2 regions of the Niveibacterium sp. genome follow, and region 2 is predicted to be linked to the other one. Evidence: predicted binding sites of a transcription regulator. Region 2 holds the regulator's gene; the other holds the start of a gene.
The links. The regulator LexA, encoded in region 2, represses DNA repair genes until DNA is damaged. The targets are predictions, from matches to a motif close to ACTGTATNTANATACAGT.

Region 1: the regulator LexA is predicted to act here: its motif matches at 2,610-2,627, upstream of ACE3P0_RS13235 (ATP-dependent helicase).

What each region holds. Positions count from the first base shown of each region.
Region 1 covers NZ_JAYRDJ010000019.1:3,042-7,455, forward strand. Annotated here, with positions in the region: gene ACE3P0_RS13230 (SLATT domain-containing protein) at 1-512, shown strand, start outside; gene ACE3P0_RS13235 (ATP-dependent helicase) at 526-2,589, opposite strand; gene ACE3P0_RS13240 (hypothetical protein) at 2,788-3,222, shown strand; gene ACE3P0_RS13245 (polyamine aminopropyltransferase) at 3,236-4,414, opposite strand, start outside.
Region 2 covers NZ_JAYRDJ010000001.1:239,897-244,310, reverse strand. Annotated here, with positions in the region: gene ACE3P0_RS01105 (peroxiredoxin) at 1-274, opposite strand, end outside; gene ACE3P0_RS01100 (zinc-dependent alcohol dehydrogenase family protein) at 477-1,472, shown strand; gene lexA (transcriptional repressor LexA) at 1,514-2,116, shown strand; gene ACE3P0_RS01090 (hypothetical protein) at 2,126-2,710, shown strand; gene ACE3P0_RS01085 (methyltransferase) at 2,741-3,967, opposite strand; gene fabI (enoyl-ACP reductase FabI) at 4,056-4,414, shown strand, end outside.

The sequences.
Region 1 (4,414 bases), on a different contig from region 2:
TTGCGCTTGCCCCCAACGTGCTGAACCTGCTGCAGATCTTCCTCGGCGTATCGGTGCTGGTATGTGTGGTGCTGGTGGCCTCAGCCAACCATGCACTGCGCGCACGCGTGCTGCTTGAATGCGGCGACCGCTTGCGCGAACTGGGGCGCGAGTTCGAGAAGGTGTGCGAAGACGTCGGCCCCGGCGCGATCTCGTCGCACATCCTCGACGAGTTCCGCCTGCGCCATGCCGACACGCTGCGCAACCTCGAATCCCCGTCGCGCAATGACCAGCGCCTCGCGGTGCTCGACATGCCCACCGAACACCGCCTCGGCCGCGGCGAGCGCACCCGTCTCGCGCTACGCGCTCAGCTGACCAGCGTCTCCGGCCTCGCCCTGCCGCTCGTCATCGTGGCACTCGAAGCCGTCTTCGTCGCGCACGCGCTGGGCATGTCACAGCTCGGGGGCGATCCGCTGGTCGCCAGCAGCATCTCAGCCGGCGACGCCGAGCCCTCGCTGCGGATCAGCCGTTAGTCGCCCTACTCGCCTAACCCCACATCCCGCGCAGCTTCGCGGCGATATCGACGACAGCCTGCGGCGGCGGCGTAACAGCCCCCGCTGCGCTGCTTCCGGCCACCGGCCATACGGCCTGCTCGAAGTGCTCGAGCACGCCCGGCGGAATAAAGCGGGTGCGCTGCGCGTAGACATGACGATCGCCGCCACCGCTTTGCTGCGTAACGTAAAAGCGCTGTGGCGTCAGCAGATGCAATGCGTCCTTCGCGCGCGTCATCGCCACATAGAGCAGGCGGCGTTCCTCTTCAATCTCGGCGCTACTGCCGGTCGCAAGGTCTGAGGGAATGCAGCCGTCCACCGTGTTGAGCAGGTAGACCGACTCCCACTCCTGCCCCTTTGCCGAATGGATCGTCGACAGGATCAGGTAATCCTCGTCGAGCAGCGGCACGCCGGATTCATCGCTGGTGGCGTCCGGCGGATCGAGCGTCAGCTCGGTGAGGAAGCGCTCGCGGTTCGGGTAGCTGGCGGCGATGCGCTCCATCTGCAGCAGATCCGCCTCACGGATTGCGGCGTCTTCGTACTTGCGCTCGAGATGCGGCGCATACCAGCGGCGCACGCGTTCGAGATCGGCCGGCCAGGCGGCGCGCAGGCGCAAGTCGCCCAGGAGCTTGGGCAGCTCGCCCCAAGCCTCGCCGGCGGATGCGGGCGGCGCGAAGTCGGCCAGCGCGGCGACCGGGTCGTTCGCGGCTTCGAGCAGATCCACGATGCGCGCCGCGCTCTTCGGGCCGATGCCCGGCATCAGCTGCACCGCGCGGAAACCGGCGACGCGGTCGCGCGGGTTTTCGGCCCAGCGCAGCACCGCGAGCATGTCCTTCACATGGGCCGCTTCGAGAAATTTGAGCCCACCGAATTTCACGAAGGGGATGTTGCGGCGCGTGAGTTCGATTTCCAGCGGCGCACTGTGATGCGCGGCGCGGAACAGCACTGCCTGTTTCTTCAACGCCACGCCCTCTTCGCGGCGCGCGAGTACTTGCGTCGCCACGTAGCGCGCCTGGTCGGTCTCGTCGCGCACGGTGACCAGCTGCGGGCGCTGGGTGGCGGCCCGCTCGCTCCACAGGTTCTTCGTAAAGCGCTCGGCGGCAAGCCCGATCACCGCGTTCGAGGCAGCAAGGATCGGCTGCGTAGAACGGTAGTTGCGCTCCAGCGTGACCACCCTCGCCGGCTGCGCGAACTCGGCGGGGAAGTCGAGGATGTTGCGCACCGTGGCGCCGCGGAAGGCGTAGATGGATTGCGCGTCGTCACCAACCACGGTGAGGCCGTGGCCATCCGGTTTGAGCGCCCGCAGGATCGAGGCTTGCAGGCGGTTGGTGTCCTGATACTCATCAACCAGCACATGCGCGAAGCGCTGGCCCAGCTCGGCGGCCAGCGTCGGCTCGGCCGCCATGTGTGCCCAGTAGAGCAGCAGATCGTCGTAGTCGAGCACATCCTGACGCTGCTTGGCCGCCACATAAGCGCCGAAGAGCTTCTTCAGATCCTCTTCCCACATCGCACACCAGGGGAAGGCGTCGCGCAGCACATCGGCGAGCGGCGCGCTGGTGTTCACGACGCGCGAGTAGATCGCGAGACAGGTCTGCTTGGTCGGGAAGCGCTTTTCCTTCGCCGACAGGCCTTGCTCATGCCGCACCAAATTCATCAGATCGGCCGAGTCTTCGCGGTCGTGAATCGTGAAGGCAGGCCCAAGGCCGATCCGCTCCGCGTACTCGCGCAGCAGGCGCGCGCCGATGCCGTGGAAGGTGCCGGCCCAGCTCAGGGCTGCGCGTGCCAGCGCCGGATCATCACTGGCGCTGCCCAGGATACGCTCAACGCGACGCGTCATCTCCACCGCCGCCCGGCGTGAGAAGGTGAGCAACAGGATGCTCGCCGGGTCCGCCCCGCCCAGCACCAGATGCGCCACGCGGTGCGCAAGCGTGTTGGTCTTGCCCGAGCCGGCGCCGGCGATCACCAGCAGCGGCGCGGCGTCGGCGTACTCGACGGCGGCTTTCTGCTCGGGGTTGAGGCGCGACGCAGATGCGGCAGGGGCTTGGGCGACGGCGGACATGAACAGACCTGACGACAAAAGGTGTATGAATATACACCCTCGGACGCGCAGCGCAGTCAGCGCGCCGATGCTGGCGCGCCCCGCTGGATGTCGGCCCAGGCCATCAAAAACAGGCGCCGAATCCGCCTCGATTTGCCCGGCAAGACCCCGCAGGCTTGTCCATACTGTATCCACCAGTCATAGCCGGTGGAGGCTGCGATGCACATCATGCCCTTCGAAACCGTCAACCACGACGATGCACGGGCGTCGCTCGATGCTGATCTGCGGCGCGTTGTGCCGCCCTTGCGCAAGGGGGCTTACGACCACAGCCGCGACGCGCGGATCCACCTGAGCCCGCTGGCCGAGTATTGGCTTGCGGAAACGCATGATGACAATGCCGAGCTGCTCGCCGAACGCTTCCCCCATGTAGCGAACCGGCTCGCGTTGATCTGGCGCGAGCCCTTCGCCGCGCTGGACTACCTAGACAGCCTGATCACCGATACCCGCTGCGGCCGCCAGGGCTTCCCGGAGCCGGTGCTACGCGCGTTGCTGAAGCTGCACGACCGCTGCACCGCAGCGCTACCTCCGCGTAACCCCTTCCTGCCGAACGATCCGTGGGTTCGAGGCAGCGATTCGGGCGAACGCCGGCACTAGAACACCGCCGCGCTCAGCGGATCGCGTGCCGCCACTCGTCCTCGAAGGTCCGCACGAGGTTCTGGCTGTTCAGGTGATTCGGCTCGGCGGCAACGCGATCCATGTCGCGCGAGAAGCTGAACATCGCCGCCAGCGTGCCGCCATCGAGAAACCGCGTGGGCACCGGCAACGCGGCGGGCGGTTCGTAGGGCAACCGCCCCGCAAGGATGTAGCCCCATTCGCCGAAGGACGGCACCAACGCATGGTAGGGGGCGGTCTGAAAGCCCGCCTCCTCCAGCGTCGCGACCACCGTCCAGTAGGCCTTGCGTGCGTAGAACGGGCTGGTCGCCTGGATCACCGCGCGCCCCTCGGGCGCCACGTGGCGGGCGAGCAGCCGGTAGAACGCGGTGGTGTAGAGCTTGCCGACGGCGAAGTTGGACGGGTCGGGAAAATCCACCACGACGAAATCGAAACGCTCGCGTGAGTCCTCCAGCCAGCGCCCGGCATCGGTGTTGATCACCTGCACCTTGGGCGAGTGAAACGCATTGCCGTTGAGCGCACGCAGCGCCGGCGCATCGCGGAACAGCGAAGTCATGCCGGGATCGAGATCGACCAGCGTGACATGCTCGATCTGCGGATACTTCAGGATCTCGCGCACCGCAAGGCCGTCACCGCCGCCCAACACCAGTACGCGGCGCGCCCACGGCAGGCTCGCGAGACCCGGATGCACCAGCGCCTCGTGGTAGCGGTATTCGTCGGCCGACGAAAACTGCAGGTTGTTGTTGAGGAACAGGCGCAGGTCGTCCTTCCAGCGCGTCAGCACGATGCGCTGGTACGGCGTGGTGCGGGTGTAGAGGATCGGGTCCTGGTACATCTGCTGTTCGGCCCAGCCGGTAAAGCGCCCGGCGAAGCCAAAACCAGCCGCAATCACCGCCAACGTGACCGCGCACTGCACCACGACCAGACGCGCCTGCGGCAACTGCGCACGGAACACCGCCACCGCCCACAGCGCGACCGCCGCATTGAGCAAGCCGAACAACAGGCCGGTGCGCACCAGCCCGAGGTGCGGTGCGAGCAGCAGCGGGAAGGCGATCGACACCGCGAGCGCGCCAAGGTAGTCCACCGTCAGCACCTGTGACACCAGATCGCGTAAGGACAGCTCACGCCGCAGGATGCGCATCACCAGCGGGATCTCCAGCCCCACCAGCACACC
Region 2 (4,414 bases):
CACGTCGGTGCAGCACCCCATAGAGTCGGCACACTTCCAGGTCGGGATCGGACAGCAGGCGGATCGAAATCCCATGCTCATCGCGAAACGCGGCATGCGTCAGGCAATCGTCCGGGCTGATCCCGATGACGGCGGCCCCTTCGCGGAGGAAGTCGTCTTCGTGGTCGCTGAATTCAATCGCCTGCCGCGTACAGGCAGGTGTTCCATCACGAGGGTAGAAGCACAGCACGACCACGCCACGCTGCATCGCGTCACGCAGGTCGAAAGTCTCCATGTCCGCGTCGGGCAGCACGAAGTGCGGCGCAACGCAGCCCGGAGCCAATGCTGTGCCTCCCGGGTGTGGGCCGGATTCTACCGGAAGTCGATCTGCCCCGACGCCGCACTCCATGCCGCACCTCCTGCGCCATGCGCCCGCAAGTCCACTAGGATTAGATCAAGCCACGCTGCACCACAAGCATCCGCCACCAGGAGATCTCATGGTTCGCACGTCCCGCGCAATGCAACTGCAACACCCGAATCAGCCGCTCGTCGAAATCGAGCGCGCGCTGCCGCAGCCAGCATACGGCCAACTGCTCCTTCGCGTCGAAGCCTGTGGCGTTTGCCGCACCGACCTTCATCTGGTCGACGGCGAACTGCCGCACGCGCACACGCCCATCGTACCGGGACACGAGATCGTCGCGCGAGTGGAGGCTGTCGGAGCAGGCGTTGGTGACTTCAGCCGCGGCCAGCGCGTGGGCGTACCGTGGCTTGGCTGGACCTGCGGCCGCTGTGCGTATTGCGTGAGCGGCCGCGAGAATCTGTGCGACCAGGCGCGCTTCACCGGTTGCCAGATCGACGGCGGCTACGCCGAGCACTGCGTCGCCGACGCCCGCTACTGCTTCGCGCTCCCGGATGGAGTCGAGGCCGCATCGCTCGCCCCGCTGCTGTGTGCCGGCCTGATCGGATATCGCGCGCTGAGCATGGCCGGAAACGGATCACGCATCGGGCTTTACGGTTTCGGCGCCGCCGCACACATCGTTGCTCAGGTCGTCCGCCAACAGGGGCGCGAGGTCTATGCATTCACACGGCCGACCGACCTCGATAGCCAGCAGTTCGCCCGCTCGCTGGGCGCCACATGGGCGGGCGGTTCGGACGACACGCCACCCGAGCCGCTCGACGCTGCACTCATCTTCGCCCCGGTTGGCGCATTGGTCCCCACAGCGCTTGGCGCGCTGCGCAAAGGCGGGGTTGTGGTTTGCGCGGGCATCCACATGAGCGACATTCCCGGCTTCCCCTATGCCGCGCTCTGGGGCGAACGCCAGATCCGCTCGGTCGCCAACCTCACGCGCAACGACGGCACGGCATTCCTTGAGCTGGTGCGCCAACATCCGGTGCACACCGAAGTCACCCGCTTCCCGCTTGCGCGCGCGAACCATGCACTGGCGCAACTGCGCGCCGGTAGCCTGCAAGGCGCCGCTGTGCTGATCCCGTGAGTGCGCTTGCACTACACCGCGTTCTGTACAAAAATACAGTCATGACGCACGCATCCGACCTCACCCCACGCCAAGCTGAAATCCTCGACCTCATCCGGCGCACCGTTCGCACCGAAGGCCGACCGCCGACGCGCATCGAAATCTGTGAGGCATTCGGATTCCGTTCGCCAAATGCCGCAGAGGAACATCTGAAAGCGCTCGCCCGGAAAGGCGCGATCGCTATGGAAGAAGGACGCGCGCGCGGCATCCGCCTGCTCGAGGAAACCGGCCTACCGGTCGTCGGCCGAGTCGCCGCCGGTAGTCCGATTCTCGCCAGCGAGAATCTCGAGAAGCGCCTCGACATGGACCCGGCAATGTTCGCCCCGGCAGCAGACTACCTCCTGAGGGTCAAAGGCCTTTCGATGCGTGATGCGGGCATTCTGGATGGCGATCTGATCGCTGTGCATCGCACCCCTGACGCGCGCAACGGCCAGATTGTCGTTGCGCGGCTCGGTGACGACGTCACCGTGAAACGACTGGAGCGTCGCGGCGGCAAAATTCGCTTGCTGGCCGAAAACCCTGACTTCGCGCCAATCGATCCCCATCCCGACGAATTCGAACTTGAAGGCATTGTTGTGGGACTGATCCGCAACGGCGTTCATTGATATCTCACCGTGCAAGCCCCTATTGCAATCGTTAGCGGCGAGCAATTGCTTGCCCGTAGCAAACGTTTATTCCTGCTAACGCTGATCTTTGCGACACCTTCTGCGCTGCTTGCCTGGCAACTCGCACCGCTGTGGTCGCATATCGCAGCGCTTGATGGCGCGACTTTTCTCGGCGCTGCAACAGCCTTCGGGCTTGGGCTCATCGTCCTGCCACTTGGCGCTTTGATCTGTTTCGTCAGTGCGCTGTACTGGCGCGTCGAAAGCAACATCCGTCCGGGTCGCCAACGGCCTGCCAATACAGCCGACATCGTCAGTGCCTGTGCGGCGGTACTCGCCAGCTTGCTCCCCGCAGCATGGCCAGCATCGAAGGCCGCTCGGGCACTGATCACCGGTAGCATCACGATCCGCCAGCCGATCGAGCATCACTTCAGTATCGCCAGCGACCCGCTGGTGTTCTGGGAGAACGTCACGTACTGGTTACTCGCCAGCGTCGCTTTGGCTGCCCTCTCGGCGTACTTCTGGCGCTCGCGCTGGCTCGCCTATCGACAGCGCGACATTGTAAGCAAGAGTGAAAGCACTGCCCCGCGGCGCTGACTGCGCACGCCCATCAGTTACCCCGCCAACTCATGCGGGCGCCGTCGCCCTCAACATCAGATTGCGCGGCGTCAGCTTGCGGTCGCAGAACACACCAAGCGACACGTCAAAACCGTGCGAAATCAGCGGCTCCGCGAGATCGCACACCAACCAAAGTTCAAGCAGACGACGGAACGCAAGCCGCACCACCGAGCGCCGCATCATCAGTTCAAATCGACGCTCGCCTTGTTGTAGCAAATCCGCCAAGGCTCGAGACGGAGGACTCGCGAAACCTTCTCGTTCGCAGAGCCGCGAAATGAATTCAGCGAACGGCTGCGACAGCCAGGCTGAAGGCACTGGCTTGAAAGTCTGATAGCCCGCCGCCGTCTGCGTCTCACGCCACGCCACAAACGCGAGCTTCCATTGGGCTGCACGGTCGCGTTCTCGCACACCTCGCCCCGGTGCTGTCACGGTTTCTGTGACCGCAAGGTGCAAGTCATCGCGCGACAACTCCAAACGTGAGGATGTGCAAAAGGGTTGGTATCGCGCCTCACGTAGGCGGTAATAACAGCAGGGCGAAACAGCGAGTCCCGCAGAGCCTTGCGTCGTCGCAGCGACGACTAGGTCGCGATGCAGATCACCGCAGGCATGCAAGGCCATCACGTGACGCCCGGACACCAGTTTCGCAGCATCGCGGGAGAAGGCATCGGCCACGACAAACGCTTGCGTGCTCGCGCCAGCGCGGGACGCAAGCGCTTCACCTGCACGACATAGCTCTGCGTCAATCTCCAGCGATGTCACCGACACACCGTGCGTCAAGCTGAACAAGCGCCCCAGATGCCCCTTGCCGGCGCACCACTCGAGGACGGGGTCTTTCAGACTCGCGGTCGCCGCGGCAAAGGCTTCGATCTGCGCCCGCTTCCTGCCTGGCACGCCCCACGCGGAACGCAGTGACGACCCCACGGTCTCTCGCGGAAGAGCCGGCACGTCGAGCAAATCAGCGCCGTAGCCGGGAACCGCCACGCGATCCCCCAACCACTCGACCAGGGCCCGGTTATCATCGAGCAACGCGCCAAGCCTCTCCGCAGGCATACGTTGCAGCGCGTCGTCCAAATCCGGATAGTCATTCACCCATTGCGGGCGCTCAACGCGGAACGGCATTTCGCGCCAAAAGGGCTGAGATGCCAGCAACACCGACTCAAGAAGATCGTGCCGAAGCGCAATTGCTTCGTTCGAAAGAGCTTTCACCAAGGCTTCCAGCAATTCATATACCTGCATCAACCGCCCTTCATTGCGGCCGTGACAGGGTTAAGGGTTAAGCACAGACCTCCGATATAATCCCGGGTCTGCAACAAGGAGACTGTATATGGGTTTTCTCGCCGGCAAGCGCATCCTCATTTGCGGCCTGCTCAGCAATCGGTCGATTGCTTACGGCATTGCCAAGGCCATGCATCGTGAGGGCGCACAACTTGCCTTCACCTACCAGAACGACCGTTTCCACGAGCGGATCAGCAAGTTCGCGGCGGAATTCGATTCCGACATGATCTTCCCATGCGACGTCGCCGACGACGCGCAGATCACGAGCCTGTTCGAAGCAATCGCTCAGCGGTGGGACGGCCTCGACAGTCTCGTGCATTCAATCGCCTTCGCTCCGAGCGAGGCGCTCGAGGGCGACTTCCTTGACGGCTTTTCGCGCGACGCGTTCCGCACTGCTCAGGAAGTATC